DNA from 2 places in the Priestia sp. YIM B13552 genome. Region 1 is predicted to be linked to the other one. Evidence: riboswitches for the same ligand, from Rfam matches in the RefSeq annotation. Region 1 holds a riboswitch; the other holds the start of a gene.

The links. Region 1 has a riboswitch for glycine ahead of gcvT (glycine cleavage system aminomethyltransferase GcvT). Riboswitches for the same ligand answer to the same signal wherever they lie in the genome.
Region 2: it holds a riboswitch for glycine, as region 1 does, so the genes downstream of both, ACFX40_RS23345 (amino acid permease) here and gcvT (glycine cleavage system aminomethyltransferase GcvT) in region 1, are expected to answer to the same signal.

What each region holds. Positions count from the first base shown of each region.
Region 1 is NZ_JBHZOU010000002.1:774,966-791,065, reverse strand. It holds gene ACFX40_RS10135 (5-formyltetrahydrofolate cyclo-ligase) at 1-153, shown strand, start outside; gene ACFX40_RS10130 (DUF92 domain-containing protein) at 140-937, shown strand; gene ACFX40_RS10125 (hypothetical protein) at 989-1,165, shown strand; gene ACFX40_RS10120 (rhomboid family protein) at 1,300-2,820, shown strand; gene ACFX40_RS10115 (YqgQ family protein) at 3,002-3,208, shown strand; gene ACFX40_RS10110 (ROK family glucokinase) at 3,211-4,179, shown strand; gene ACFX40_RS10105 (M14 family metallopeptidase) at 4,291-5,193, shown strand; gene ACFX40_RS10100 (DUF2759 domain-containing protein) at 5,229-5,405, opposite strand; gene ACFX40_RS10095 (MBL fold metallo-hydrolase) at 5,614-6,246, shown strand; gene ACFX40_RS10090 (DUF2626 domain-containing protein) at 6,284-6,520, opposite strand; gene ACFX40_RS10085 (Spx/MgsR family RNA polymerase-binding regulatory protein) at 6,782-7,165, shown strand; gene comGA (competence type IV pilus ATPase ComGA) at 7,434-8,486, shown strand; gene comGB (competence type IV pilus assembly protein ComGB) at 8,477-9,523, shown strand; gene comGC (competence type IV pilus major pilin ComGC) at 9,538-9,849, shown strand; gene comGD (competence type IV pilus minor pilin ComGD) at 9,791-10,273, shown strand; gene ACFX40_RS10060 (type II secretion system protein) at 10,257-10,595, shown strand; gene comGF (competence type IV pilus minor pilin ComGF) at 10,592-11,029, shown strand; gene comGG (competence type IV pilus minor pilin ComGG) at 11,019-11,393, shown strand; gene ACFX40_RS10045 (YqzE family protein) at 11,437-11,622, shown strand; gene ACFX40_RS10040 (YqhG family protein) at 11,646-12,470, opposite strand; gene ACFX40_RS10035 (DEAD/DEAH box helicase) at 12,457-14,130, opposite strand; glycine riboswitch at 14,311-14,403, shown strand; gene gcvT (glycine cleavage system aminomethyltransferase GcvT) at 14,616-15,716, shown strand; gene gcvPA (aminomethyl-transferring glycine dehydrogenase subunit GcvPA) at 15,737-16,100, shown strand, end outside.
Region 2 is NZ_JBHZOU010000007.1:124,856-140,955, forward strand. It holds gene cax (calcium/proton exchanger) at 1-745, shown strand, start outside; gene ACFX40_RS23310 (YfkD famly protein) at 924-1,724, shown strand; gene yfkAB (radical SAM/CxCxxxxC motif protein YfkAB) at 1,760-2,878, opposite strand; gene ACFX40_RS23320 (SE1561 family protein) at 3,082-3,267, shown strand; gene ACFX40_RS23325 (fumarate hydratase) at 3,431-4,972, shown strand; gene pdaA (delta-lactam-biosynthetic de-N-acetylase) at 5,067-5,876, shown strand; gene rlmD (23S rRNA (uracil(1939)-C(5))-methyltransferase RlmD) at 6,039-7,424, shown strand; gene ACFX40_RS23340 (FAD-binding oxidoreductase) at 7,766-9,115, shown strand; glycine riboswitch at 9,316-9,396, shown strand; gene ACFX40_RS23345 (amino acid permease) at 9,555-10,895, shown strand; gene ACFX40_RS23350 (PAS domain-containing sensor histidine kinase) at 11,239-13,380, shown strand; gene ACFX40_RS23355 (YfhE family protein) at 13,805-13,921, opposite strand; gene ACFX40_RS23360 (GNAT family N-acetyltransferase) at 14,024-14,584, opposite strand; gene ACFX40_RS23365 (amidohydrolase) at 14,840-15,967, opposite strand; gene ACFX40_RS23370 (TIGR01777 family oxidoreductase) at 16,029-16,100, opposite strand, start outside.

The DNA.
Region 1 (16,100 bases):
TATTACGATCGTTATCTAACAGATTATACCGGACAGAAGCTAAGCCTCGCGTTTGATTGTCAAGTCGTTTCAGAGGTCCCATATGAATCTCATGATATTCCCGTTGAATATATTTTGACAGAGAAGGAGCTTATTTGCTGTGAATCCGTTTGATGCTGTCATGATAATTGTAATATTACTCATGGCAGGAGCAGGCTACATAGCAAAAGCACTGACAGTATCGGGAGCCTGCATGTCTTTCATCGTAGGAGCGAGCGTTTATATTGGTTTTTCGCTTCAAGGTTTTTTACTCTTACTCTTATTTTTTAGCACTTCTACGTTGTGTAGTAAGTACAAAAAAGAAAAAAAACGCGCACTAGAAGAAAAGCTAGAGAAACACGACAGGCGAGATTATATTCAAGTCCTTGCTAATGGAGGTGTAGCTGCTGCTTGCGGTTTGTTATATGCTGCAACAGCTTTTCCTGTTTACATGTGGATGTTTATGATCAGTATCTCAGCTGCTAATGCGGACACATGGGCATCTGAAATAGGATCTCTTAGTAAGAAGCCGCCGTTTTACCTTTGGACATTAAAGAGAGTAGAAGCGGGTACCTCAGGAGCCGTTTCACTTTTAGGTACAGCAGCCGGAGCAGCCGGAGCTTTTCTTATCGCTGCCGCTTGTTATTTTGCTTTTCCATCCGCATCGCTGAGTAGTATATTGCTAGTCGGGTGCTTTGGTTTTATTGGAAACGCTATAGACACTCTTCTTGGAGCAAGTGTGCAAGTTCGCTTTCGCTGTCAAAGCTGCGGTATTGAAACGGAACGGAAAGATCATTGCCGTAAGCCAACGATAAAAGAGAAAGGAATAACTTTCTTTAACAATGATGTTGTAAATCTTGCCGCTATTTTGCTTGCTGCTTTTACAGGCGGAATCCTTATCCTGTTTTTACCTATATAAGAGCATAAAATGTTCGTCATAGGAGCAAAGTAAACGTAAGGAGGCTTGAAAATGAGACATATTGTATTAGTACTTACGCTTTTAGTTGTTGGAACGCTGGGCTATCAAATGAGATACCGTGTTTTAAATTCGCTGTTTGGAAATTCATTTATCCGCAGTCTAGCTGTTCGTTCATTTTTTAATTTGCCGTTTGTTCGGGATCGTTTAATGAAGCAGGTCTTCCGCTAAGAGCGAAAGATACATAAAAAACACCTTACCGACCTGTAAGGTGTTTTTTTGTAGAAAAAGAAAAAGGGAAAATCGTTGCTTTTTTCCTGGCTTTCTGCCATCTTTACATATAGAGAGTATGAGGAGGTGACTATTTGTCTAGGCAAGATTTTTATTATTTGCAGCTGGCACAGCAATTGCTTGGCCATTCTTCATATGAGCTGATTTCGATGAAAGCTGATGCTTCTGAGCTATGGTTTCAATCGTCGCATCGTAAAGATAAGTCAATTGTCCGCATAGTCCGCCGGAATTTTAAATCAGCCGTTGAGCAGCAAAAAGATGTATTGTATGCATTACAAAGAGCTGAGAATGTGCGAAAGCAGAGAGGTAAATCAACGCTTACTCTTAACACGATTTACTTTGCTGATTTTGATCCTTTTTATACAGAGCAGTCCTTAGAAAGTGCGCCGAGTCCCTCTAAAGTGAATAGTTACGTTGAACAACTAACGGCAGAGAAAGCAAGCGCTTATGAACCTTTATTCGAACGGCTAGGTCTTACATTAGAAAGCGCAGACAATTTCTCTTCCGAAGAAGAAGCACAGCGAATAGAGAAGTGGAAACATAAAATTGTGCTTTTTGTACAGAAAAAACAAAGCGAAGAACAGCAAATAGCTGGATACGGGAAGCCTATTTTTACATATATATTTTTAGCGCTGCAAATCTTAATGTTTCTATTTCTGGAGTGGAAGAGCAGTACACAAAATACGCTCACTCTGATTCAATACGGAGCTAAATACAACCCCTTAATTATGGAAGGCGAATGGTGGCGTTTTTTTACACCTATAATTTTGCATATAGGACTTCTGCATTTGCTTATGAATAGTGTAGCCCTTTATTATTTAGGAACGCTTGTAGAGAGGATATATGGCAGCGGACGTTTTGTCTTTATTTATATATTTGCCGGGTTTGCAGGATCTCTAGGAAGTTTTATATGGAATACGTCCATTTCCGCAGGAGCCTCAGGGGCTATTTTCGGTTGCTTTGGAGCTTTACTGTTTATAGCAAGAACAAATCCACGCTTCTTTTTTCGAACAATGGGGTCGAGTTTTATTGTCATCATTGTGATTAACTTGATTTTTGGATTTGTTGCGCCGAACGTCGATAATGCAGGACATATTGGCGGTTTGGTTGGCGGATTTTTAGCTGCGAGCATCGTCAGTTTACCGAAACAAAAAAAGCTGTATATTCAGATTCCGGCTTTCATTTGCACGCTTTTATTAGTAGGAAGTCTGCTTTTTTATGGATATCATGAGCGTTCTGTTTATCAAGATGAGCCCTATGCACTCAGCGTAGCGGCTACGTATCTTCAACAGAAGCAGTATGAAGAAGCAAAAGATGCCATTAAGCTTTTTGTTGAAAAAGGAACAGCAAATAGTAACGTGTATTTCGTCAGTGCTAACGCAGAATTTTATCTTGAAAATTATAAAAAAGCTAAACAGCAATTAAATCAGGCTGTAAAGTATGATTCAACTTTTCATGAGGCGTATTACAATTTAGCTCTGGTGAATATGAAACTGAATGATATTCCAGCGGCCACACAAAATATCGATAAAGCAATTGCGCTGGAACCGCAAAATGAAAAATACGAAAAGCTGAAGCAAGAGATAGGAAATTAAAACTGTTGAATGACGAATTTAATATTTTATACTTTACTATTGTGAGAACGTTTACTAGAATATTAATATGTAGACCTAGCAGTGGGCGTTAAATACGGCCGCTGTTTATGACTGAATGACTGTTGAGTTATCTCAAAATAAATGAATCATATCACCTAGAAAATAGGATAAAGGTGACAGAATGAATACGTTATATGATGTACAACAATTATTAAAGTCCTTCGGCATTTTTATATACGTGGGCGATCGTATTGCTGATTTAGAGCTGATGGAAGCGGAAGTAAAAGAGTTATATCAGTCTAACTTGATTGATGTACGTGATTACCAAATGGCAATTCTTTTGCTTCGTCGAGAGTTAAAACAACAAAAAGAGAAAAAGGATGAATGAACATGGATGACAAATGGTTAGTTGGAGTTGATTTAGGCGGTACAACAATAAAAATGGCCTTTATTAATCATTATGGAGAAATCATTCACAAGTGGGAAATTAATACGGATGTGAGCGAGCAAGGCCGTAAAATTCCAACGGATATTGCAAAAGCAATTGATAAAAAGTTAAACGATCTTGGAGAAGTAAAATCAAGGTTAGTAGGAATTGGTATTGGTGCACCGGGGCCTGTCAACTTTGCAAACGGTTCGATTGAAGTAGCTGTCAATTTAGGTTGGGAAAAATTCCCTATTAAAGATATCTTGGAAGTAGAAACTTCTCTTCCTGTTGTAGTAGACAATGATGCAAACATTGCAGCGATTGGAGAAATGTGGAAGGGTGCTGGAGACGGAGCAAAAGATTTACTTTGCGTTACGCTTGGCACAGGCGTTGGCGGTGGCGTCATTGCAAACGGTGAAATTGTACAAGGCGTAAATGGAGCCGCTGGTGAGATCGGGCACATTACTTCTATTCCTGAAGGCGGGGCACCGTGTAACTGCGGCAAAACCGGCTGTTTAGAAACCATTGCTTCAGCAACTGGAATTGTACGTTTAACAATGGAAGAATTAACGGAAACGGACAAACCAAGTGAGCTTCGCACAGTGTTAGAACAAAATGGACAAGTTACATCTAAAGATGTATTTGATGCAGCTCGTTCAAAAGACGAGTTAGCTATGCATGTTGTAGATAAAGTTGCTTTTCATTTAGGTCTAGCACTAGCAAACTCTGCTAATGCATTAAACCCTGAGAAGATCGTTCTAGGCGGCGGTGTGTCTCGTGCAGGCGAGGTATTACTTGCACCGGTAAGAGATTATTTCAAACGTTTTGCATTTCCTCGCGTAGCGCAAGGTGCTGAACTAGCAATCGCTACTTTAGGAAACGATGCGGGAATCATTGGAGGAGCTTGGTTAGTTAAATCTTATTTTGAATAATAAGCAAGAATCTAACTGAGATAAAAAAGCGCTTTGACATTTAGTCAAAGCGCTTTTTTATCATGCATCTTTTCAATCTTTACATATACATAGTGTAAAGGAGTGAAGATTATGCAAATTGTAGATATCCAAAAGCCCTACGATTACACGCGAACAATACAAGATATCCAAACACTTTTAACGTACTATCCCTATGGTGCTCTTGAATGGATAGGGTGCAGCGTGCTTGGAAAGCCGATTCCTCATATTTTAATTGGAAACGGAGAAAGAAAAGTTCATATTAATGCGTCTTTTCATGCCAATGAATGGATTACGACAAATGTTCTTCTACAGTTTGTTGAAGATTATTTAGCTGCTCTTCATTATGATCAGGCGTTGAATGGTCAGGAAGCAAGAACTCTTTTTAATCAAATTACGCTTTCTGCGGTTCCAATTGTTAATCCAGACGGAGTAGATCTGGTCTTAAAAGGTCCTGCTGTAAGTGAACCTTATGCGTCTTTTCTTTCTAAAATAGGGAGAGATTTTCCTGATTTTCAAAGCTGGAAAGCAAATATCCGAGGGGTAGACTTAAACAATCAGTTTCCAGCTTATTGGGAAATTGAAAAAAAGCGCAAAGAACCTAAAGCTCCGCATTATCGGGACTTTCCAGGCTATGAATCTCTGTCTGAACCTGAAGCGCAGGCAATGGTAAAACTCGTTGAGCGTCATGATTTTGATTGTGTGATCGCTTTACATACCCAAGGAGAAGAATTTTACTGGGGGTATATGAATGAAGAGCCGAAGGAAGCGGAGGAAATAGCCAGTTATTTTGAAAGGGTAAGCGGTTATAAAGCAGTCAAAACGATTGATAGTCACGCTGGATTTAAGGATTGGTTTATTTTAGAAAAGAAAAAGCTAGGGTTCACTTTAGAACTGGGGAAAGGAATTAATCCGCTTCCTTTATCTCAAATATCGCGCGTATATAATCCGACCAAGGCTATTTTAGTTGCGGCAATGGAATATCTATCTATTTGAAAAGCCACGCAAAGCATATGCTTTGCGTGGCTTTTTTAATGATGTACCGCCGGATAACCGTGATGTATAATGGTCATCACGGTAAACCATCCGAACACACCGAATGTTAGTACCGAAAAACCAATGCCTAATATGTTTTTATTTCTAAAAGATGAAATAGCTGCAAATACGCCTAGCAATGTTGTTAGTGCAAAAATAATCATAAGACCCACTCGAAGAAACCTCCTTTAGGCAACTTAAAATTAAAGCGCTATCATTAGCTTATCCCTTTAATTGTAAAACTTTTCTAACCGTTTGTCGAGATGAAAACCAATCTTTCTTTCGCCTTATTAGCTTAGAAAGGTCCTTACTTTCATTTATAAGATGATGTGTGTATGATAATGCATATAACGAAAATAAATTTTACAAGGAGGATACATTATGAACTATCATCGTATACCGCTAGGACCGATTCAAACGAATTGTTATGTCGTGGCTAACGAAAAAAAAGAGTGTTTAGTTTTTGACCCGGGAGCTCAGGGAAAACAGCTCGTTGAATTTCTAGAAAAACAAACGTATAAACCGTTGGCTATTTTGCTGACACACGCTCATTTTGATCACATTGGAGGAGTAGATGAAGTGATGAATCACTACTCTATCCCGCTTTATGTACATAAAAATGAAAAAGAATGGCTTCATAATAGTGATTTAAACGGTTCGAAATTTTTTGATTTAGGAGAAATTACGGCTCCAGATGCAACCGATATTATTTCAGTCGAAGGCAATTTAACAATTGGCTCATTCCAATTTGAGGTGTACGAAACGCCTGGCCATTCTCCTGGCAGCGTTTCATATTATTTCAAACCGGGTAACTTCGTAGTATCTGGTGACGCGCTTTTTGCAGGCGGCATTGGACGCACAGATTTACCTGGAGGCAATCAAGCTCAGCTGTTAGAAAGCATCGAATCAAAATTGCTGTCCCTTCCAGAAGATACGCTTGTACTAAGCGGTCACGGACCTGAAACAACTGTGGGACACGAAATGGATCAAAATCCTTTTCTAAATGGTTTTTAAGAATACAAAAAGCGATGGAAGCCCATCGCTTTTCTCTTTACTGTCCTGGTGTCATCATAAAAGTTGACCAGTACGTGAACCCCACAAAAAAGACGGTCAAATATGCTCCGAAAACGTAAATGTACATTCTTTCAGACAGCTTTAAATAACTAAGAATTACAAAAAAGCCTGTTTGAGCTAAAAAGAGTAAAGAAGTCTTATGCATGTGACCGAGGTAAAACATTACAGTGAAAATTGCTGTCCAGAACCCCATTACACGGTACATTCGTTCCACGTCCATTTCCTCCTTTATCAAACTTAGTTAGTGTCATGATGAATGTCATCGCTGTGTAAGCACTAGAAAGCACTTATGAAACTATATCGATACTTTTCCATTATAATACATCCTTTCTTTCCTGAAAACGCTATCTTTTCCTTGAAATACGACAGAAGAAAAAAAGTTATACAAAACATGTGCAAAATACTATACAAAAGTTATACAAAACGTGTACAATGTATATAAACAACCTACAACTAAAAAACGGGAGGGTTTCATATGGAAGAAATTAAATTTTATACGTATCCGAGCTGTACATCTTGTCGTAAAACGAAAAAATGGCTAGTGAAGGAAGATGTAAATTTTAAAGAGCGTCATTTATTTAGAGAAACACCTACTCATAAAGAAATGCTTGAACTTCTTTCTATGACAACAGAAGGGATGGATGAACTTCTTGCTAAAAGAAGTCAAGAATATAAAAAGTTAAATGTTGATGTGGATAGCATGACGCTATCAGAAGTAGTCAATCTATTAATTGAACATCCTCGTTTGCTTCGCCGACCAATTTTAACAGATGGCAAAAAGCTTGTAGTAGGCTATAACGAATCTGCTCTTAAAAATTTAGTCAAGAAAAAAACAAGTCTTACTTCTCTAGTTGTGTAAGCGTACATGATGAAGAAGTTCAATTCAGTAAATAACGAATAAAACGACAGCGTAGAGTTTTACATCACGTTGTCTTTTTTATGTAATCGTTTAGAGGTGTACAGAAGTTGTACATCTTGTACAAGGATTGAAGCGAAGAAAAGAAGCGTATACTAAAAAAATTATAAAAAATGAAAAAAAAAGGAGGGAAATCTCGAAAAAGGTCGAAATTACTGTTTCTAGATGTTTTACCAATCATCTTGATTACAAATAAAGGAGTGATGATCGTTTGACCGAAATTGAACAGTTTGCAACTTACATTATACGAGATGCATGTGAGTGCCGAAGTTCTGATGTGCATATTGTGCCCCGAAAGAAAGATGCTGTGATTCAGCTGCGAATTGACCAAGAGCTTATTTTAAAGAGGGTTATTTCAAAGGAAATGTCTGAACGGCTCATTTCGCATTTTAAATTTTTAGGGGGAATGGATATTGGCGAACGAAGAAAACCTCAAAATGGTGCATTGACCACTTCCATTGATCACTATCAAGTAAATTTACGTTTATCAACTCTTCCTACTTCTCATGATGAAAGTCTTGTTATTCGGCTTTTGCCTCATCAACAATCTACATCTCTCAAACATTTATCTCTTTTTCCTGAACATACTAAAAAGCTTATTTCTCTCTTGAAATTCTCTCATGGATTAATTATTTTTACCGGTCCTACAGGATCAGGTAAAACCACTACTCTATATACTCTTTTACACGAAGTAAAGCATCTTTTTAATCGAAATGTTATTACACTAGAAGACCCTATTGAAAAACCGAGTGAAACCGTGCTTCAAGTACAGGTAAATGAACGGGCGGGGATTACGTACACGACTGGTTTAAAAGCTATATTGCGCCATGACCCAGACATTATCATGGTGGGAGAAATAAGAGATAGTGAGACTGCCAAAATTGCTGTGAGAGCAGCGCTTACCGGACACTTGGTTTTGACAACGATGCATACTAAAGATACAAAAGGATCTTTGTACAGGCTGCTTGAATTTGGCGTTAGCTTTCAAGAAATGGAACAGACTCTTGTAGCAGTAGCTGCACAGCGCCTTGTAGAAATTCGCTGTCCGCTGTGTTCCGGAAAATGCCATCCCGCTTGTAAAAAAATGAGAAAGCATCGTCAGTCCAGCATATACGAATTGCTTTATGGCAAGGAGCTTAGCGCAGTGATGAGAGAAGTGAAAGGAGAAAATGCGGATTATGATTATAAGACGCTCCGAGATGTTATTCTAAAAGGAATCGCGCTAGGCTATTTATATCCGCATTCGCTAGACGGATGGGGGTAAAGACAAATAGACAAAAAAGGTGGTCTCTTGCTCAGCAAGCGAAAATTCTTAAGCAGGTCTCTAAGCTCTTAGAAAAAGGCTACACTCTTTCTCAAGCTCTTTCGTTTTTGACGTTTCAAGTATCTAACAAAGAAAAAACGGATATTGAAAAATGTCTTGAGCAGTTAAAACGAGGAGAATCTTTGCACGATGCTTTTGTTAAACTTCAGTTTCACCGTGATATTTTAAGCTATTTATATTTTGCGGAGCAGCATGGAAACCTTCAATTTGCTTTAAAAGAAAGCAGCTCAATGATTGAAGAAAAAGTCAGGCATCGTAAAAAATTTCAAAAGCTTGTTCAATATCCCGTATTGCTACTGCTGTTTATTCTGTCCATTTTATTTGTTTTAAGTACGGTTTTACTTCCACAGTTTGAAGCTCTGTACTTATCCTTTGGAAACAAGCAGTCTTCGTTTATCCTCTTATTTATGCAGGCGATGTCGTTCTTTCCTTTTGTGTTACCTGCAGTCATCAGTATGCCAATCATCCTGTATTTGTTTTATGTGATTTACATTAAAAAATTGCCTCCAGTAGTTCAAATGCAGCTCTTTATGAGAGTTCCCGTTATCCGAACGTTCACACGGCTATTTAACTCGTACTTTTTTTCTGTTCATATGAGCAATTTACTAAATGGTGGTTTATCTATTTATGAATGCTTTGCTCTTTTTCAAAAGCAAGAGCATCATCCGTTTTTTCAAGTGGAAGCTTTTGCTTTTACAGATCAACTTTCCTCAGGAATGCGATTAGATCATATCGTTTCAGGTAAATCTCATTATGAAAAAGACTTGGCTCATGTTATTGTTCATGGCCAGCAGAACGGTGAGCTTTCTCAAGAACTGTATGATTACAGTCTATTTATGATGGAAAGAATGGAACAGTTTATTTTTCGTATTTTAAAATATGTACAGCCGCTTACATTCTTATTCATCGGAATTGTCATTCTGCTTATGTATATGTCCGTTATGCTTCCGATGTTAGAAGTGATGTCGAGCTTGTAGAAAGGTGAAAGAATATGATTCTAAAAGGTAATAAAGGATTTACCCTTATTGAAATGCTCATTGTTATGCTCGTTATTACCGTGCTTTTGCTCATTATGATTCCAAATGTATTAAAGCATAATACGGTTATTAACAACAAAGGCTGCTCAGCTCTTGTCAAAACCGTAGAGGCTGAGGTACAAGTATACGAACTTGAAAATGGCGAAAAACCAAGTCTAGAAGAGCTTGAAGCAGGGGGCTACTTAAAAGAAGGCACCGTGTGTCCAAATGGCCAAGCTATTCAAATTGACGGTACCGGAAAGGTTACAGCTAGTGGTTCTTCTTAAGCAAAAAGGATTTACCCTCATTGAGATGCTGATGGTTTTATTTATTGTGCAAGTGATGATGTTTTCCGTTATCGTAGCCATTCGGCCGCTTGTGGAATATTACAAAATCACATTATTCTTGCGACAGCTGCAAAGCGACACGTTTTATGTGCAGCAGACAGCCATGAACCGAGAATCTCCAATTAAAATTAACTTCGCATCGAAGGGAACAGAATATATTATTTCTGATTCTCGTGCCGTTCTTTATAAGCGCGCCTATGACTCCACCATTCATATTACGTTTGGAAGCGGCAATTCCACGATACAATACAACAAAAACGGCAATATTTCTCAAGCGAAGACCATTTTTATCAGCAATCAAAAATTTAAATATAAAGTTACTTTTCAAATAGGCAGAGGGCGTTTTTATGTGGACAAGATGTAAGGGTCAGCAGGGCTACACCTTGTTAGAAATGCTTGTTTCATTTAGTATGCTTTTACTCCTAACCGGTACAATTATTCCTTTGTATGTTCAGATGAAGGAAGCAGAAAAGAAGCAATATGTTTCGTATCAAGCTGATGCTATCTTGCACGAAGAGCTATTGAAATATAAATATGAAGCAGGATATAAACGGCGAGAAAAAATCGTAAAAGAAAACGTTGCGTTTTATCTGAAGTGGGACGGAGAAAGTGCTCAAAAGCTTTGTGTAGAATGGACAGATTCCGCTGAGAAAATGAAAAAGAAGTGTGATGTGATGTTGAAGTGAAAAGGGAAAAAGGTTTTACGCTTGTAGAGATGCTAGTCAGTTTTACTCTTTTTTTGATCATTGTTTCCTTTTTCCCCATTATCATTCCGCTAGCTAAGCAAACATATAATCCGGACTTTAGTATGAATGAAATGGAGTGGGAAATCTTTGTAAATCAACTTGCTATGGAATATCGAGAAGCAAAAGAAGTGGGAATTCATGCGACTACGCTTACGTTGAAAATGGAAAATAATCAGATCATCACTTATGAACGCTACGAAGACAAGATAAGAAGACGAGTGGATGAAAGCGGTCATGAAGTTGTGCTGCAGCACATTAAGAATATTATGTACGAACAGCAAAAAGAAAGGCTGTTGATTCGTTCAACAGACGGTGTTAACAAAGTTAGAGAAGAAACCATTACGACGTTTTTGATGCTTGCTCATGAAACATAATGAGCAAGGATTTATTCTCCCGGTTGTTTTGGCATTTTGTGCGCTTTTTCTTCTGTTAGTAGCTCAGCAAACCACTTATTTTGTGACGAAAAGTTCATTTTATCAAGAAGTAGAGCAGAAAAATCGTCTGCAGCATCTTTTAGAAAACGCGGTTGTACATGTAAAAAAAGAAATAAAAGAACATAATAAATCTCCATTTGCACCTTTAGTATTAGAAACTGGTACGGTTTCATACGAAGTAGTAAGTGAAGATGAACAGATGATTATCCTAAAAATAAAGTGTCAAACATTGCAAGGAAGAGCATTGACGGAAACGGCATATATTCAAAAAAAGGATCAGCACATTGTGAAGTGGACGGATTAAGTCTCTTTCTCTCCGGATATAATAGTGCTGAGGAGATGATTATATGAAAACGAATGATTATGTAAAATATATGACTCAGCAATTTGTACAATATATGGATCAGCCAAAAGAAGAGAGGAAAACGAAAAAGATTCAAAAAAAAGAAGAGCGAGCACCTTTTGCAAACAGATGGTTTGGAATGATTCCGCTGTCGTTTATGCTGTGGTATCGAAAGAAAAAAGAAAGATGAGCATATCATATGCTCATCTTTTTTTAACCGGCTTGTGTTTTATTAAATTGACGAGACATCGTTTCAGGCGATATGTAAAATAAGCCACCGTTTATAAATTTAAATAAGATAGTCGGCTCGTACAATTCTTGAAGCGCTGTTTTTTCGGTCATATATATTTCTGGCAGCTCTTCTGCTGTTTCGTAAAAATGATCAAGAAGCGCTAAGTCTTCATACCATCTCTCCTGCGCTTTTTCAGCCCATTCAGTTGGCTGAGTTTTAACATAGTCACTCACATATGATGTGAGTCGTGCGATGGCACTTTTCGGTTTAATAAAAGGTGAGAGAGTAAAGCAATAGTCTGAGATTTTAGATGATAAATTTTGATTAATGATTAATTCGTGAAATGATTCAATAATTTGTCCATTGATTAAATTAATGCCAAGCGACAAGAGCTCATCTTTTTTACGATCGCATTTGTACGAGACTTTAATATTTAATGCAAGCCAAGGGTGTAAAGGCTGATTTGTTGGCTGAGCTGATGCAACTTGTTCATACAAGTGAATAAACCCGCCAAGTTTTTGAGTAGAAGCGAAAATTTGGTGCAGCCTAGGTGAACCGAAATGAATTCGTTCTCCTTGAACGGAATCGTCTTCAAATGCTGGGTCTGTAATGAAAGTGAGCGAAGCAGGAGTTGCTTCTCCTCCCGTCTTTTCGATATAGTGCCAATAAAATGGACGATTCATCAATTCTTTATCGAGTTCAATCGTTAATTGAACCGTCAGGTAAGACGATGTTTCTGTGACAATAGAACAATTATTAGCTAGAAAATAACGCTTTAAAAATTGATGAATATCAGTTTGCTGCATGCTGATCCTCCTCGCTGTCTTCGTATTGAATAATAGACGTCAAGTTCTCCATTTTGATTTTTATTTCTCCTTCACTCCGTGAATGAAATAAAATATCTTGAATATGCTCTTCGATATTTTTTAAATCAAGCTTTGTTAAAATATCATCTAGCTCTCCAACAACCCGTTCAAAAAGGTTTATTTTTTCGTACAGTAATTTTAAAATATGTTCTTCGACCGTATGTTGAATGGCTAAATTGTAAATGTGAACATCATGTTTTTGACCTAAACGATGGACCCTTCCAATTCGCTGTTCTAGACGCATTGGATTCCACGGCAGATCATAGTTAATGATATGATGACAAAACTGAAGGTTGATTCCTTCTCCGCCTGCTTCAGTGGCAATAAATACTTGCGCGTGGCTTTCAAAAAGCTGCTTCATCCAGTCTTTTTTACCTCGCTTAAATCCGCCTCTAAAGGGTACAGAGGTAATTCCATGCTGTTTTAAATACCACTGTAAATACAGTTGAGTTGCCCTGTACTCAGTAAAAATAATGACTTTATCATCAATTTTCTGAACGAGCTCTAGCACTTTTTCTGCTTTTGCATTTTGCGGCACTTGCTGAAGTAGTTCCATTAACGGCGTAATCATATGTTCCGTTAATGCGCTGTTTTGATCTTCCTGACGTTCCAGCATGTTTTTTAATGTCATATACACCGCTTCACGGCTGCTGCAGGCCTCTCGCTGCAGAGTTAAAATTGAAAAAGCGCTTGAAGGGTGGAGTCCGTTTCCTTTAAAAGATGTAATTGCATCGTACAGCTCCCGTTCTTTTGGCGAGAATTCAACAGGAATGGTTTGAACAATTCGCTTCGTCCATTCGATACCCGTATCGTGGCGGCGATTTCGAATCATAACTTTGTTAACAAGCTCTTTTAAGTGTTCATCGTTTTGCAAAGAGCGTTTTTTAGCGGAAAATAATTCTTCGAAATAGTCTTTATTGCCGAGATGGCCAGGCTTTAAAAGAGAGACTAAGTTAAAAATTTCTTCAATTCGATTTTGAATCGGTGTTGCGGTTAGCAACAGACAAAATTTCTTTTTTAGACTTTGCACAAATTCATAGTTTTTTGTTTTGTTGTTTTTAAGTTTGTGAGCTTCATCAATGATGATGAGATCGTAGTCTTGTTCAAGCACAATTTCTCGATGAGGAGAACGTTTTGCTGTATCAATTGAAGATACAACGATGTCACACTGATCCCACACATATGATTTTCTTTGAGGAACTGCGGGAATATAAAATTTTTGATTCAATTCCATAGCCCACTGTGAAACAAGCGAAGCTGGAACTAAAATGAGAACTTTTTTAACAAGTCCGCGAATCATATATTCCTTCAAAATTAACCCTGCTTCAATCGTTTTCCCCAGTCCTACTTCATCTGCTAAAATGGCTTTCCCATTCATTGTTTCAACTACTTGTTTGGCTACTTCGAGCTGATGAGGAAGCGGCGTTAAATCAGCTAGATGTTTTGGGCTTTGCAGTCCTTCAAATTCTGAGATAAGCGTTTGGTCTTCTATTTCATAGGCAAGTTTATACAAATCCCATGCAGACCAAGGGCCATCTTGCTCCAATTTAGTTGAGAAGGCTGCTTCCCATGTTTCATCGATGTTTAATTTCACTTTCATGATAAAAATGCTCCTTTGTAAAAAATTTTTATTGAACAAATGATAAGAATCAGGTAGGATAAAAATATATTTAGAAAATTTGAAAAAGAAAATAGATTAGCACTTTACAAATGATTGTGTGAATAAAGATAGATACATCTTTCAGTAGTATGCCCAACTTTACCAACTTTATAGAAGCGAATGACGACACGGGGAGAGACTACTTGAATGTAGCGCCGAAGGAGCAAGCAATAAAATTGTGAATCTCTCAGGCAAAAAGACTCTTGTTTGACGCAGCTCTGGAGAGTGTCTATGCGTTTATAGACCACCCACGAGGCAAACCTATTCGTTTATAGGTAAACTTTCAGGTGAAAAGGACAGAGACTTCCTACTAAATACAGTAGGGGGTTTTCTGTCCTTTTTTGTTTGGATACATAGTGATCCCCACACTATTTGAAAACTCCCCGTTATGAAAAGTTTCACGTGAAAAAGAGGAGGACATAAATATGACAACAGAATTACACAAAACGCCGCTTTATGATACCTATCAAAAATATGGTGCCAAAACAATTGATTTTGGCGGATGGGCTCTTCCCGTTCAATTTTCTTCTATTAAAGAAGAGCATGAAGCTGTACGTACAAAGGCAGGGCTTTTTGATGTCTCTCATATGGGAGAAATTCTTGTAACAGGAGCTGATAGCTTAGCTTTTCTTCAGCACACGATGACAAATGACGTTTCTACCCTCGTAGATGGAAAAGCGCAGTATACGGCTATGTGTTATGAAGACGGAGGCACGGTAGATGATTTGCTGATTTATAAAAAAGCAGATCAAGAGTATTTGCTAGTCGTAAACGCTGCTAATATTCAAAAAGACTATGAGTGGCTGGTGTCTCACAAACAAGGAGATGTAACGCTCGTTAATCAATCTGATGAAACTGCGCAGTTAGCTTTACAAGGTCCTGTAGCAGAAAAAGTTTTACAAACGTTAACGAACGAAAATTTAGCTCTATTAAAGCCATTTACATTTGCTGATGATGTAGAAGTAGCGAATATAAAAGCTCTCGTTTCACGTACTGGGTACACCGGGGAAGACGGCTTTGAAATTTATTGTTCTTCAACTGACGCCGCTCACTTGTGGACGGCTATTTTAGAAGCAGGCAGTGATGAAGGTGTGCTGCCTTGCGGATTAGGAGCTCGCGATACGCTTCGTTTTGAAGCCACTTTGGCTTTATATGGCCAAGAGCTTTCAAAAGATATTACGCCCATTGAAGCTCGAATTGGATTTGCAGTAAAAACGAACAAAGACAGCTTTATTGGAAAAGAAGTGTTAAAAGAACAGCGTGAAAGCGGGGCACCTCGTAAGCTGGTAGGAATTGAAATGATTGATAAAGGTATACCAAGACACGGTTACGAAGTATTTGCAGATGAAGAACAAATTGGATTTGTGACAACAGGTACACAGTCACCGACATTAAAGAAAAACATCGGTCTAGCACTATTGTCAGCAGAGTATACAGAGCTTGGTCAAGAAGTGGAAGTACAGGTTCGGAAAAAACGCTTAAAAGCAAAAGTGGTTTCAACACCTTTTTATAAACGTTCAAAGTAAGCTTTGGGGAGGAATTTAACATGTTACATCGCTATTTACCAATGACAGAACAAGATCAGCAGCAAATGTTAGCAGCAATTGGTGTTTCATCTGTTGATGATTTATTTTCAGATATTCCGCAGCGCGTTCGTTTTCAAGGAGAATACAATATTAAAAAAGCGGCCTCAGAGCCTCAGTTGTTAAAAGAATTAAATAGTATGGCTGCTAAAAATGCTCATTTAAAAGACTATGCTTCTTTTTTAGGAGCAGGAGTTTACGATCATTACATGCCGGTTATTGTTGATCATGTTATTTCTCGTTCGGAATTTTATACGGCCTATACTCCGTATCAACCAGAAATTTCTCAAGGAGAACTTCAGGCCATCTTTGAATTTCAAACAATGA
Region 2 (16,100 bases), on a different contig from region 1:
AGGCGGTCTTTCATTCTTCATCGGGGGATTAAAATTTAAGCGCCAAGAATTTAATGTCTATGATGCAAGACATAATTCTGGATTATTGATCTTTGCCGTTATCGTTGCGTTTGTTATTCCTGAAGTGTTTGCTAGCGAAATGGACGAAGCGAAGACTATGTCCCTGAGTGTCGGAATATCCATTATTCTCATCATCTTGTACTTAGCGGCGTTATTTTTTAAGCTGGTAACGCACCGAGGCGTGTATCAGCATAAAAGTGAAGAAGTGGAAGAACACGAGGAGCCAGAATGGTCAATGTGGAAAGCGATTACTGTTCTCTTTTTGTCTACGTTAGCTGTAGCTTACGTATCCGAAAGCTTGGTTAGTACAATCGAAATTGTATCCGAAAGTTTTGGGTGGAGTGAGCTGTTTATCGGGGTCATCATTGTAGCGATTGTTGGAAACGCAGCAGAACACGCTTCGGCTATTATTATGGCCGTTAAAAACCGCATGGGTGTAGCGGTTGAAATTGCTGTTGGATCCACTTTACAAGTCGCGATGTTTGTAGCACCAATATTAGTGTTAGTTTCGCTGATGTTCGAAAACCAAATGTCTCTTGTCTTTACTTGGCCTGAGTTGATTGCGATGGTAACGGCCGTATTTTTAACTATTGCTATTTCTAATGACGGAGATACAAACTGGTTCGAAGGTGCAACTCTTTTAGGTGCTTATATTATTATGGGAATTGGTTTTTATCTTATTTAAAAAAGAAGAGGCTGGGACAAACATGTTTTAGTTGAAGGAAGAATCCGAACGATTAATGGTTCGGATTCTTTTTGTGTAAGCAAATAGAAGAATTTCCCTTTTAGTATTCAGGATAAAACAGGAGATGTTTGAAAAAACTATGGTTGCATTCATTAACGATGTTGAAAGGAGTTTCTAGATGTTACGTAAATTGCTTTTATTTGTGTTTACCATCATTATTTCATTTTCATGTTCAACGAAGATCGCCATTGCGAAAACAGCTCAGCCTACCATCAACGTGCCTTCTTCAGCTTTAAATATTTCAAAAGAAAATACGTATCCAAATGCTAGTCAAGATACGCCATATTTGCAGCCGAGTGAGTTTACAAAAGAGCTCATTGAAACATCAAATGTGAAAATTGATAACCCTGATTTAATTCGTATATTAAATGAATCAAACATTTCTAAAACTCCATGGGCAATTGGTTTTAGAGCAACTATCTTTTTAGGACAGTGGCCATTAAATTACGAATCCACAGAAACAAACGTTAACTGGCAGCACCAGCGAATCAATACAAATCATTATGATAACAGAGCAGGAAAAACTCAGTACAAAATGATGTACAGCCAGGAAAATCAAAGCCATATAAAAGGCGGATTAACAGCAAAAGTGCCTCAGCCTGATCATGTGAAACAAATGATGCTAATTGAAGCAGCTAAAAAAACAAAGCTCACTTTATCATTTCAAACGTTTGTAGGTGCCGGAACGAAAAAAGACCAGGTCTATAACGTAGCTCCTAAAAAAGTAGGTTATCTATATGCGTATACGCCTGCTGTAAGTGAAAAAGGAAAAGTAACATATGGAGAAGTGTATGTAACGGTAAAAGGAAGCAAGCGTTCAATTGTAGTGAGAAATGTAACGTCTCAAGGAATTGGAGCATGGATTCCAGTACAAGATTATGTTTCCTTAAGCTTTGGGGCTTACGATCAGCCGAGATAATAAAAAAGAGATTCCAGTGGTGGAATCTCTTTTTGTTATTTTGTGATATTCGCTTGGAGTTTGCTAAAATCAGTATCTTGATAATAGCTGTTTTTCACCAAAATATTAGGTCCCAAACAAGACACTGCTGAACAATGACAGCTAAGTTCTTTAGAAATCGTGCTTTGCTGCCACGTATCAAAAGCGTCTGTAAGCTTTGTATCTTGAATGTTGCCAAGAGGAGGTGTATCACCAAAATCGGTTACGATAATATCTCCGTCAAAAATATTTACATTTAGGCGAGAGCGCCCGTCTGGATCGTTTCGAACGGTTACATTTTTACTGCTATATAAGCGTTGTAAGAGCGTTAAGTCTTCCTCATTATTGCTGCATGCATAAAACGGCAGCGTGCCGAATAGCATCCACACATTTTCATCTCGAATATCAAGAAGGTGATGAATAGCTTGACGCATTTCAGGAAGAGATAATGTTTCTAGAGTGCTGGCAAAGTCACTTGGATACATAGGGTGTACTTCGTGACGCTGACAAAGCATTTCATCAACAATTTGACGATGAATCTTTTCCATATGAGGAAGCGTACGTTTATTTAACATCGTTTCAGCTGATACGGTTACACCTGCTTTTACAAGCGCGCGGCTGTTTTCAATCATACGGTCGAAATATTTGGCGCGCTGCTCATAAGTAGGCTTTCGCTCCATCATTGCAAAGCCAGCTTCCACAAAGTCATCCATCGTTCCCCAGTTGTGAGAAATATGTAAAACATCTAAATAAGGAATGATTTGTTCGTAACGAGCAAGATCTAATGTTAAATTTGAATTAATCTGTGTACGGACACCTCGTTCATGTGCATACTTTAATAAAGGCACCACATAATTTTTCACAGAAGATAGAGACATCATCGGCTCTCCGCCCGTAATGCTTAACGCTCGAAGAGTTGGAATTTCATCGAGACGTTTTAAAATTAAATCAAGCGGCAGTGCGTTTGGATCTTTTGGCTGCAGCGTATATCCAACTGCGCAGTGCTCACATCGCATATTACAAAGCGTCGTTGTGGTAAATTCAACGTTTGTAAGCGTGGGTTTGCCATATTGTTTCATATCTAAATACGCTTCCCACGGATCGAACTCCGGGGTAATTCGTTGTAAAGTGGCCATAAAAAAACTCCTTTTATTTTTCCGTAAAGTGAAATGATGATGAAAACATCTCACGGTCCGTCCTTTTAGACTAAATTATACGTCTCATTCAAAACGGACACCAGTGACTATTATGGATTTTATTGCTTTTAGTTGTCAAATATGAAAGTATTCGTTAGGATATAAAGAAATATGAATGAAAAGCTATATCAGGAGGGTTTAAAATGGGAAACGCCGTTCGAGATAAAGATTCACAAGTACGTTATTTAAAAGATCGTTTAAATATGTTTGTACACGTATTAGACTCTATGGAGCCTGAAAACACCGAACTAGAAGACATTGACCGTTTGATTACAATGATTGATGACCTCGAAGCAAAATGTGAGCAGTTTAAAAAAGATAAAGAATGAACAAAGGAAAAAGCGCTAGAAAAACTAGCGCTTTTTTGCTTGAAGTGGAAATCCTCCTATAAAGGTCTTTCGAAACAATTTTTGAAGGAGTATAATAAATTTTGAAAGTTGTACGACAGATAGATAAATACATACATTAGCGGGATATGGGAGGAATTAAGTGATGATTGAAGCTTTAAAACAAAGCATGTACGATTTAATTGTTGAAACATCTACAAAATTGCCAAAAGACGTTCGACGTGCTATCGCAAAGGCAAAAGCGCGTGAAAATGCAGGAACTCGTGCAGCAATGTCTTTAGCAACCATTACCAATAATATTAAAATGGCGGATGATAATTTATCACCAATTTGTCAAGATACAGGTATGCCAACATTTAAAATTAAAACCCCTGTAGGAGTGAATCAGCTTCAAATTAAAGAAGCGATTTATTGGGCAATTGAAGAAGCAACAAAGCACGGAAAGCTTCGCCCTAACTCCGTAGATTCGTTAACGGGAGAAAACAGCGGTAATAATTTAGGCGGCGGCACGCCGGTTATTAAGTTTGAACAGTGGGAAAATGACTATATTGATGCGCGTCTTATTTTAAAAGGCGGCGGCTGTGAAAATAAAAACATTCAGTACAGCCTGCCTTGTGAAGTAGAAGGTTTAGGTAGAGCTGGCCGTGATTTAGACGGAATTCGTAAATGTGTGATGCACTCTGTGTATCAAGCACAAGGTCAAGGCTGTAGTGCCGGCGTCATTGGTGTTGGAATCGGTGGCGACCGTACAACAGGCTATGAATTAGCAAAAGAGCAGCTGTTCCGAAACTTAGATGACGAAAATCCAAATGCTCAGCTGAAAGAATTAGAAGAGTATGTAATGGAAAATGCCAATAAGTTAGGAATTGGTACAATGGGCTTTGGCGGAGAAACGACATTACTTGGTTGTAAAGTCGGCGTTATTAATCGTATTCCTGCTAGCTTTTATGTGTCAGTTGCGTATAACTGCTGGGCTTACCGCCGTTTGGGCGTTAAAATCAATGCCGATACAGGAAGCGTTCAAGAGTGGCTGTATCAAGAAGGCGAAGAAGTAGATTTTAATAAAAATGCAGGCGAAGAAGAGAAACAAAATGCGGATGAAACAAAAGAAGTTGTATTACAAGCACCTATTACAGAAGAGCAAATTCGTGAATTAAAAGTTGGCGACGTGGTGCGTATCAACGGTATGATGTACACAGGACGCGACGCTATTCATAAGCATTTAACAGATCACGATGCGCCAATTGATTTAAATGGACAAATCATTTATCACTGTGGTCCGGTTATGTTAAAAGATGAAGATGAAAAATGGCACGTAACCGCTGCAGGACCAACAACAAGTATCCGTGAAGAACCGTACCAAGGAGATATTATGAAGAAATTTGGTATCCGAGCGGTTATCGGTAAAGGCGGTATGGGTCCTAAAACACTTGCTGCTCTTCAAGAGCACGGCGGCGTATATTTAAATGCGATCGGCGGAGCTGCACAGTACTATGCTGACTGTATCAAGAGTGTAGAAGGCGTTGATTTGATGCAGTTTGGTATTCCTGAAGCAATGTGGCATTTAAAAGTAGAAGGCTTTACAGCTGTAGTGACGATGGATTCACACGGAAACAGCTTGCATGCAGATGTAGACAAGTCTTCATTTGAAAAGCTTGAGCAATTTAAAGAACCGGTATTTAAATAAACATACGTCCGAAGCGTATGGTAAAAAGTAACGTTCATGAACGAGAAAATTGAGTGGATACTAAGCGTAAAATGACTTCCGAAAGGAGCTTCTTATGCGCCGGTTCACCTTTTTTCTCGTTTTTTTATTTGTGATGTCAACAGGCATAGCATCTGTTGAAGCACAAATGTATCCAAACACTCCGATCAGCTGGGGATTTCAAAAAAGCAAAAATCACAAGCCTGCATCCGCAGGTACAGCTTATGAACAAATTCTTGCTAAATATGATGCTTTTTATCTCGGAGATACAACTAAAAAAAATATTTATTTAACATTTGATAACGGTTATGAAAATGGCTATACACCGCAGGTATTAGACGTCCTCAAAAAAAGAAAGGTTCCTGCGACGTTCTTTGTAACAGGACATTATTTAAAAGAAGAGCCTGAGCTAATTAAGCGAATGGTAAAAGAAGGGCATATTGTCGGCAATCATTCATGGCATCACCCTGACTTAACTCAAGTGGATGACAAACGTTTTAAAGAAGAACTGCAAAAAGTAAAAGATGAATACAAAAACATTACGGGTCGTGATGAAATGAAGTATCTTCGCTCACCTAGAGGCGTATTTAGTGAACGAACGCTAGCTCTTTCAAAGCAAGAGGGCTATACGAACGTATTTTGGTCACTTGCATTCGTTGACTGGAAAGTGAATGAACAAAAAGGCTGGCGCTACTCATATGACAATATGATGGCTCAAATACATCCAGGTGCGATCATGCTTTTGCATACTGTTTCAAAGGATAACGCAGATGCATTAGATCAAGCGATTGTAGATTTAAAAAAGCAGGGCTATACGTTTAAAAGCATTGATGATTTAATGAACGAACGCAAACAAATGAAGAAAAGTTCTTCTAAAACGAAATAAAGATAAAAACCGATGGGAATGTTTCTCCTGTCGGTTTTTTGCTGTTGAAGTGTTATAATATGCGTTGATGTCTTTTTTAAAGCGATACGGTCTACTAGGTTTTAAGCAGCTAAGGACCGTTAATAACTATACAAAGAATTTAAACTAATCGGAGTTGGTCTCATGAATAAACCAAAAACTGAAATGAAAGTTCAAAAAGGACAAACGTTTCCGTTAACGATAAAAAGGCTCGGTATTAATGGAGAAGGCGTAGGATATTTTAAGCGCCAAGTCGTCTTTGTGCCGGGAGCACTACCAAATGAAGAAGTGGTTGTAGAAGCAACAAACGTTCAGCGTAATTTTGCCGAGGGGAAAATCAAGCGAATTCGCAAAAAATCTCCTCATCGCGTAGAAGCACCCTGTCCTATTTACGAGCAGTGCGGAGGCTGTCAGCTTCAGCATTTATCGTATGAAGGTCAGCTAGAATCTAAGCGCGATATCGTTTTGCAGGCGTTCGAACGTCACAGTTCATTAAAAAAAGTAGAAGAGAAAACACGCCAAACGATTGGCATGGAAGATCCTTGGCGCTATCGTAATAAATCCCAGTTTCAAGTGGGTATGGACAAACAAAAAGTCATCGCTGGTTTGTACGGACTGAATTCTCACCGCTTGATTGATATTGAAAACTGTCCCATTCAGCATAAAGCTACAAATCACGTGACAAAAGAAATAAAACGAATTTTACAAGACCTTCAAATTCCTATTTACAATGAGCGCAAACGCCGTGGTATTGTACGTACTATCGTATCTCGAGTAGGATTTGAAACGGGTGAAGTGCAAATTGTCTTGATTACGGCTAAACAAGACATTCCGAAAAAAGAGCTGCTGATTAAAGAAATTCAGCGTCGCCTACCGGAAGTGAAATCGCTCGTACAAAACGTAAACGGCCAAAAAACATCGCTTATTTTTGGAGACGAAACGTTTACTCTTGCTGGAAAATCAGTGATTCAAGAAACGTTAGGGGACATTTCATTCGAACTTTCAGCTCGTGCATTCTTCCAGCTGAATCCTCTTCAAACCGTGAAGCTATATGACGAAGTAAAAAAAGCAGCTGCGTTAACAGGCAGTGAAAAAATTGTAGATGCTTACTGCGGAGTAGGGACAATTGGCTTATGGCTTGCTAAAGACGCCAAAGAAATTCGCGGAATGGATACGATTGAAGAATCGATTGTAGACGCGCGAAAAAATGCCAAAGACCATGGATTTGAACATGCCACATATGTGACGGGTCCAGCTGAAAAGTGGATGCCGAAGTGGGTAAAAGAAGGCTGGAAGCCAGAAGTTATCGTCGTTGACCCGCCGCGAACAGGCTGTGATGACCATCTTCTAAAAACGATTTTACAAGTGAAGCCAAAGAAAGTGGTTTACGTTTCTTGTAATCCATCCACATTAGCCAAAGATGTGCAGCAGCTGTCGAAGGCTTATCATGTTGATTACATTCAGCCTGTTGATATGTTTCCGCATACGGCGCACGTGGAGAATGTGGTGAGTTTGACGTTAAAAAAATGAATAGAAAAAGAGTAAAGGGCAGATTAGATTCTGCTCTTTTTTCTTTGAGCTGTACTCTTATTAAATGGAGAAAGTTGTTAAAATTCAACATCTGTTCTTTTAGTGTGAAAAAATATCTTAGTATAGTGAGATGAAATTCCCATAAAGTCTAGTCATGGAAAGTGTTACGTCGCTAAAGAGAAATTACATAAGAGGGTTAATGCCTTTAAGATAAACTATAATGACGTCTTTTATACAAATAATAAACGCAAACTCTATCCCAAAACCCAAACCTTTAACCACATCGATAATACTATATTAATAAAACTACTGAAAAGTATGTACAAAGGGGAAGAGGTTAAATGGACTCAATGTTTTTAAAAGGACTTACGGGCGAAGTGGTAACGCCAAAAGACCCCATTTATGAGGAAGCTCGTCAGGAATGGAATCGCGCTATTGATAAATTTCCGCTTGTGATTGTGTACTGTGAAAAAAAGCAGGATGTTGTGAATGCGATCCACTGGGCGCGCAAGCATCGTGTTGAGATTCGCATTCGATCTGGTGGTCATCATTATGAAGGATATTCTACGGGTGACTGTGTATTAGTCATTGATATTAGTCGATTAAATGGGTTGAAATTAGATAGGAAACGGAACATTTTAAAGATGGAAGCAGGAGCGAAAAATACGGAAGTGTATGGTTTCATCGGTTCGAACGGATATGTTTTTCCAGGAGGAACGTGTCCGACTGTTGGGGTGTCTGGCTTTACGCTTGGTGGAGGCTGGGGACTTTCAAGCAGGCTTTACGGGTTAGGATGCGACAGCTTGATAGAGCTAGAGTTAGTCAATTATGAAGGTAAGCTCATCAAAGCAAACAAATCGTGTAACGCTGATCTTTTTTGGGCATGCCGCGGTGCCGGTGGCGGTAACTTTGGCGTTGTAGTAAGCATGACGTTTCAGCTTCCAAAGCCAACGAACAGCTCTGTGACGCTCGTTCGCTTCTTTTATGTAGGTACTACAAAGGAGAAGCAGAGACAAGTGATGAATATATGGCAAAACTGGCTGCCCGAACTGGACAAACGTATGACGCTAGTTGCAAGCTTTTATAATGCTGAAGGAGAAGGGTTAGGCATATTTGCAAACGGCTTCTTTTACGGCTCCCCAGAAAGAGCTCGGAAGATTTTGCAGCCTTTTGCAGAAGCAGAAGGGTTTCAAGTAGAGCTGGAATCATTACCTTTTCTTGAAGCGGTAAAAAAAATAGAGGAAACCTATCCTCCGTCTGAAAAATTTAAGTCAACGGGAAGATTTGTGCAAAGAACGTATTCACGTGTTGAGCTTGAAAATCTTACAGATCTCATACAGCGTCCAGCAGAAGGTTCCGTGTATGCTGCGATTTCTTTTTATGCACTAGGAGGAGAAATTCGCCGTGTTGGTAAAAGAGAAACGGCTTTTTTCTACAGAAACGCCAGATATATTATGGGGTTTCAGTCCGTATGGACAGACGATGCATATGCAAGAGCAAACAGAGATTGGCTTCGCAAGCGATTTGAATATATTAAAAGTATGACGATAGGCTCCTATGTGAATTTCCCTATCAGCAACCTTAGAAATTACGAACGTGAGTATTTTGGAGACAACGCAGAGAGATTAGAGAGAGTGAATAAGAAGTACGATCCGTTTAATGTGTTCAGGTTTCCTCAGGGACTAAGATAGCGTGCGGAAAAGGATACTAAGTTGACAATTGAACCTGTGCAATCATCTTCTTTCAAAGAAGGTAAATAAATGAAAATACTCTTTCTTGTTGACAAAGCACCAAACTGGTATTAGAATAAACAACTATTCGACAGTCACTATCTTGATCGAAAAAATTTAATACGTAGAAAGCTATGATTGCTATGGATCACACTATAGCAGGAGCAGCTTCTGGAGAGATCGCGAGAGTTTCGCGACGCCGAAGGGTTCACAATCTCAGGCAAAAGGACAGAAGAGTACCGGATATTTATTTGGCGTGTTACTAATTGGTAGCCTGTGCCTTAATATTTGTTATTCTTATGACCATGAGATTGGAGCGCATCCAATCTCTTTTTTTATTGGACTTTATTTGTAGTCCGCACGATCGCATCAAAGGTTTTATTGTTAGGAGGAGTTAGAGTTGGAACAACGAGAATTAAAGAGGGATTTATCCAATCGTCATGTTCAGCTAATTGCGATTGGGGGAACCATTGGTACGGGCTTGTTTTTAGGTTCTGGTAAAGCCATACAGCTTGCGGGTCCCTCTATCATCTTTGCTTATTTAATTGTTGGTATTGCGCTTTTCTTTGTGATGAGAGCGTTAGGAGAACTACTGCTTTCTAAAGCAGGTTATCAATCACTAACAGATATTGCTGAAGAGTACCTTGGACCGTGGGCTTCATTTGTCACCGGATGGACGTACTGGTTTTGCTGGATCATGACAGCTATGGCTGATGTCATTGCCGTTGGTGTATATGTGAAATATTGGTTCAATATTCCTCAGTGGATTCCTGCACTTATTTGTGTAATCATTTTATTAGGGCTTAACTTATTAACCGTAAAATTATTTGGAGAATTAGAGTTTTGGTTTGCTTTAATAAAGGTTATTACGATTCTTGCGTTAATTATTATTGGCGTTATTTTGCTGGTAATGGGATTTAAAACAGACGCGGGATCCGTTACTGTTCAAAACCTTTGGAATCACGGAGGACTGTTTCCAAATGGGGTTTCAGGTTTCTTACTTTCATTCCAAATGGTTATATTCGCATACGTCGGGGTTGAGTTGGTAGGGGTATCGGCAGCAGAAACATCAAATCCCCAAAAAAATATTCCATCGGCCATTAATAAAATTCCGCTGCGAATCTTATTTTTCTATGTTGGAGCGCTTATCGTCCTCTTATTTATTAACCCGTGGATGGAATTAAATGCAGCAGAAAGCCCATTTGTTAAAACCTTTAGTTTAGTCGGAATTCCGCTTGCTGCTGGAATTATTAATTTTGTTGTATTAACTTCAGCCGCTTCTGCTTGTAATAGCGGGATGTTTTCAACAAGCCGTATCTTATATAATTTAAGTAAAAATGACCAAGGGCCATCTAAGTTTGCAAAACTGAATAAAAATCACGTACCAAGCAACGGATTATTTGTATCTACGGTGGTCATCTCAGCGGGAGCTCTTTTAAGCAAGCTTATACCAGACCAAGCTTTTGGCATCGTAACGACCATTAGCGCTATTTGTTTTATTTGGGTGTGGAGTATCATTCTTATTTGCCATCTAAGGTATAAAAAGTCGCGTCCGCAGCTGCATGCAGCATCAGCATTCAAAGCACCGTTAACACCATTTATAAACTATGTTGTGTTAGCATTGTTTGCGGTGATTCTTGTTATTATGCTGTTTTCTGACGCGACGCGCCCAGCCTTATTGTTGACGCCCGTTTGGTTTATTCTCTTATTTATTTTTTACTGGACTAGAAGGGGAAAATAAATAAATCTTTAAAGGCTAGAAAATCAGCAGGAAACAACCATAATTTTTTATAAAAGAATATAGTAAACTTCTGACCTCATCACTCCGTGATGAGGTCTTTTTAGTGGAGGATAAATAATTGATTTCTACTGCATGAATAAAATGCAGGAAGCAAAGTTTATAGAAGAAAACTAAAAGTTGTTCTAACAGAAAACACAGTGAGAAAGCTCATAGTTTTCTGATAGGAATGTAGAACAAATTGCTTTTCTTCTATGTCTAAAGATGGAATTCCGTCATTTATATGGAAAAGTCTTCATTTTGGAGTACAATGAAGGTAGACTTCATTAGATTAAGGTGAACAAACATGAAATGGTTTAAATCTCATACGTTTTGGAAAATCTTCACGATTAACGTGCTTCTTATTTGTACCATATTAACGCTAATGTTTATTGTTTCAAGAGTGATGCTGCCTAATATTTCTCAAGATCAATATCGACAGGTAACTGATAAAACCGTCAAGAGAATGAAAGAGCAAATTAACGTCGTGATTAAAGATATTTGGAGCCTAGGCGACGAGGTACAGCAAGATCCTATTTTTTTATCGGATGATGAACAAGAAATAGACAAAGAATTGCAGAAAATAGTTAATATTTCACCGTATATCGATAGCGGAACCATTTTTAATGTAAAAGGGTATGTTGAGCATTATTACCCGAATGATTTAAAAAATATGAAACATGTGAACTTAAGTAAAAGAAAATATTTTCAAGAAGCGCTGCGAACCAAAAAAATATATTTAAGCGATGTCGTTTCAGCAGATACAAAGCACTACATTGTGGTGATGGCGATTCCTATTTTGGATGGGCAGCAAAATGTAAAAAAGGTTGTAAATTTAGCGCTGCGAATTGAAGAAAATAAAAGTTTTCAATCCATCTTTCAAACGTTTGATATAGGAGAGAACGGCTATACATTTATCGTAGACCGCAATGGTAGAATTATTTCCCACCCAGAGAAACAGAGAATCGGTGAAAATGCCAAGAAAAATGAAATCGTTCAGAAAACGATGAATCATAAATCAGGATATCAGCGCGTGGTGAACACCGAAGGTAAGTATTTCTTTGCGTCTTTCGAATATATTCCTGTTTTGGATTGGGGAATTGTCGCTGAATTACCCGTTGAAGAAATTTACAGGCCTTATGAAATGTTTGAAAAAACTCTTTGGATCGTTTCAGGCGTTACGATTTTACTGCTTTCTTTTTTTACTGCGTTATATGCGAGGCAAATTGTGAATCCTATTCATAAACTATATGAATTGGCGGGACAAGTAGCGCGCGGGAATTTTAATCAAAAAATTCCGGAACGAGAAATTGAGCGGGGCGAAATCGGTATTTTATCTAAACAGTTTAATGAAATGATTAGCTATATACGCCATTCTAAAGCAAATTTACAGCAAAAAGAAAATCAGCTGCAGGAACAAAAAACGTTTTTAAGACAAGTTATTGACATTAATCCAAGCTATATTTATGCTATCAATCAAAAAAGGGAATTCATTCTCGTTAATGAATCTTTTGCGATGCTCTTAGGTGAAAAATCTGATGACTTAATTGGACAATCAATTGATAAATATCAGTTCAACCTCCAATCAGATCTTTTATATAAAGGGGCGTTTTCAAACTGTACCCAAAAAGGGATGGTATTAGAAGAACAGTTTAAAGATTCGAAAGGAAACCGGCGCTGGGTCGAAACAGCAAAACTTCCTATTATGAATGAAAAACAGGAAGTGATTCAAATGCTGTGCGTATCGACAGATATTACGGAGCGTAAAAAGGCAGAAGAGAAGCTTAGAACTTCTGAGAAGCTTGCCGTGGTAGGAGAACTTGCAGCTGGAGTGGCTCATGAAATCAAAAATCCTTTAACTTCTTTAAAAGGCTTTGTTCACTTATTAAAAGAACAACATCCTAAAGATGCTTTGTATATAGATATTATGGAAACTGAATTAGAGCGAATGAATGGAATAGTAGAAGAATTTTTGATGTTAGGAAAACCTCAGGTAATGAAGGTTGAATCTTTGAATATGCAAGCGCTTGTTCAAGAAGTGTGCTCACTTCTTGAACCTGAAGCAGTAGAAAGGGAAGTAGCTTTCATATTTGAAAGAGACGACCAGTTACCAAGGGTGTATGGAGATAAAAATCAGTTAAAACAAGTATTTATTAATATTATTAAAAATTCTATCGAAGCAATGCCTGAAGGAGGAGCTATTCATATTACGACTAAGGTAAAAGAAAACCACCTTTGGCTGCAGCTTGCTGATGAAGGACAGGGTATTCCTCCTGAACGGTTAGCGAAGATAGGTGAGCCTTTTTATAGTACAAAAGAAAAAGGTACAGGTTTAGGACTGATGGTCAGCTATCGGATTATTAAAGCTCACCACGCGCAGATGACGTTTTCTAGTCAGTTAGATAAAGGAACAAGTGTGGATATATTGTTTCCAATCATAAAAAAGTAGGGGGAGTTCCCCTACTTTTTATTATTATACTTATAATATATCAAAAGCCTTGATGGTACTAAAATCAATGAAAGTACTAAAGAAGATATCCACAGGTTAACAAGCAGTTAACTGCTGAATTATATAGGATATTCACAACTTTATCCACACTATTCACATTTTTTCAGAAAATTTACATAAAAATTACCCACTGTTATTTCAAGTTATGAAAGCGGTAATATGCATATTCAATAAAGTTATACACATTATCCACATAATTGTGGGTAAACTTTGTGGATATAGTAGAGTATTAAAAAAACGTAAATCATACGCTTGAAATCTTCGTGTTATTATTTTTACATAATATAAAAACGTCCTTCCGATACAAACTGTACAGAAAGGACGTTGGGATGATCAAGCGTTGGATAGAGATGTTTTGCCTCACTTATTTTTTCGTGTAGCCGCCTGCACGGTCTGCTTTTTTAAACTCGCGGCCGTAATAGATTTCTTGAGCGCTACTTAACGTATTTTTTGCGTTTTCTTTTCGTTTTTTTTCAGACATAAAAAACCCTCCAATTAACGTTTTTCGATCATGCTACTTATTTTTTCCAGAATCTCTCGTTTTTAATCATAAAAAAAAGCTCTCCGTTACACGGAGAGACTCTTACGCTTCTTTAAGCTGGTGATCTTCTTGAACATCTTGTTCGTGACGCAAGTAGTATAATGTATACAAGTCTTTTGGAATTTCGTATAAATCATATACGTCTTCATGTTGATTAATTTCATCGTATAAAGCTTTGTGTGTTTCATTCGCAAGTACTGCGTAAGGCAGTTTTTCTGCAGCCTTAATAGACCTGATATTGATTTTACGAATTCGCATAAAAATTCGCTCTATATTTAACTCAAAGAACAGTTCATTAAAGAACGCTTCTTTTGCAATTTGATTATATCCTTTTCCATGAAACGGTTTGCCAAGCCAAGTGCCTAAAAAACCAGCTTGGTCCTGTACATCAAATAAATTAATGGTGCCGATAGGGTTACCCCATTCGTCTAAAATCGTGCGAGAAATGATTTCTCCATGATCTTCTGCTTCCATCGTTTGTTTAGTCACAAATAAAAATTCTTCATAGGAATGGGCTTTATGACGAACAAAAGGGAAGACATCAGGATGTACCATGAGTTCGTATAGAGATTGACAGTCATTTAGGTCACGTTTTTTTAACATAACTTTTCCCTCCTGATCGAGGGTATATACAGACTCCAATCAAGTCCCCACCCTCGAAATTTTTTAATAATTAAAAAAATTTCGGGGTGGGAATCGAACCCACTAGAACCAGTTACCTGGTGGCGCACCATTTGCCTTCCCATTACAAGTCAACAAACATAAAAAGTCAACGTGTGATGTTTATGCTTTTGTGAAATTCACATGCTTCTAAACGTATCATACTAAAAAAAATAAAAAAAGAAAATAGGTAAAATGTTAATTTTTTTTAAATAATATTTTACCATTTATCATCGTAAAAATAGGCTTTGCTAAGTAGTGAAAAGGATGATGGCTCCATAGCACCAAATCAGCGTCTTTTCCTGCTTCGATACTGCCAATTCGCTGATCAATACGGAGATTCCGAGCAGCAGCAATCGTGATGCCTTCTAATGCTTTTTGTTCTTCGAGCCCTTCACGTACGGCAATGGATGCACAAATATTTAAGTACTGAATGGGCGTATAAGGATGGTCTGTTGTAATGGAAACTTCTACTCCTTCATTGCAGAGAGCTTGATAGGTTTTCCACGTTTTATTCTTCAGTTCAACCTTTGAGCGGCGTGTTAAAGTTGGTCCCACGCTTACTTTTAAGTTTCTTCCCCCTAGCTCTTTAGCAATTAAATGCCCTTCTGTGCAGTGTTCAATACGAACGTCTAAATTAAATTCATCTGCTAAGCGCAGAGCTGATAGAATATCATCGGCTCGGTGAGCATGAATTCGAACGGGAATCTCTCTATTCAGTGCTTGAATGAGTGGTTTGATTCGCAAATCATCTTTATTGTCACTGCTTTTTGCATGATAAAAGGCTTCTCTCAGCATCCCCATAATACCCATTCGTGTAATGGATTCTTTATTGCCATGGCTGTGGATTCGTTTTGGATTTTCTCCTAGCGCAATCTTAAGTCCAGCTGTCTCTTGAATCAACATCTGAGAAATACTTGTTCCGGCTGTTTTAATAACGGACGTTGTGCCTCCGATCACATTTGCACTTCCAGGCATAATGTGTACAGACGTAATACCCGCTTCAATGGCATCTTTAAACCCAGGATCTAAAGGATGTACGCTGTCAAAAGCTCGGATATGGGGAGTCATAGGCTCGATTGTTTCGTTAGCATCATTTCCGGCCCAGCCGGTTCCTTCATCATATAGTCCTAGATGTGTATGAACATCAATAAATCCAGGGAATAAATAGCGCTGTTTGCAGTCAATAACTTCTACTTGAAGAGGAGGCTGCAAGTTTGGCCCAATTAAAACAATTTTTCCATCTTGAATGAGCACATCACTATTATAAATAGGTTTTGACGTAATAGGATAGAGCGTTGCATTTTTCAAGAGAATGGTTTTCATAAAGGATGCTCCTATCTATCGGCAGCTTAGTCACCTGTTTTAGGTAAATATCAGAAAATAACTAGAGTAAATCTCGCAATGCATCTTCTAATACAGTATATGTAAAAATGTAATTCTGTTGAATCAATTTTTC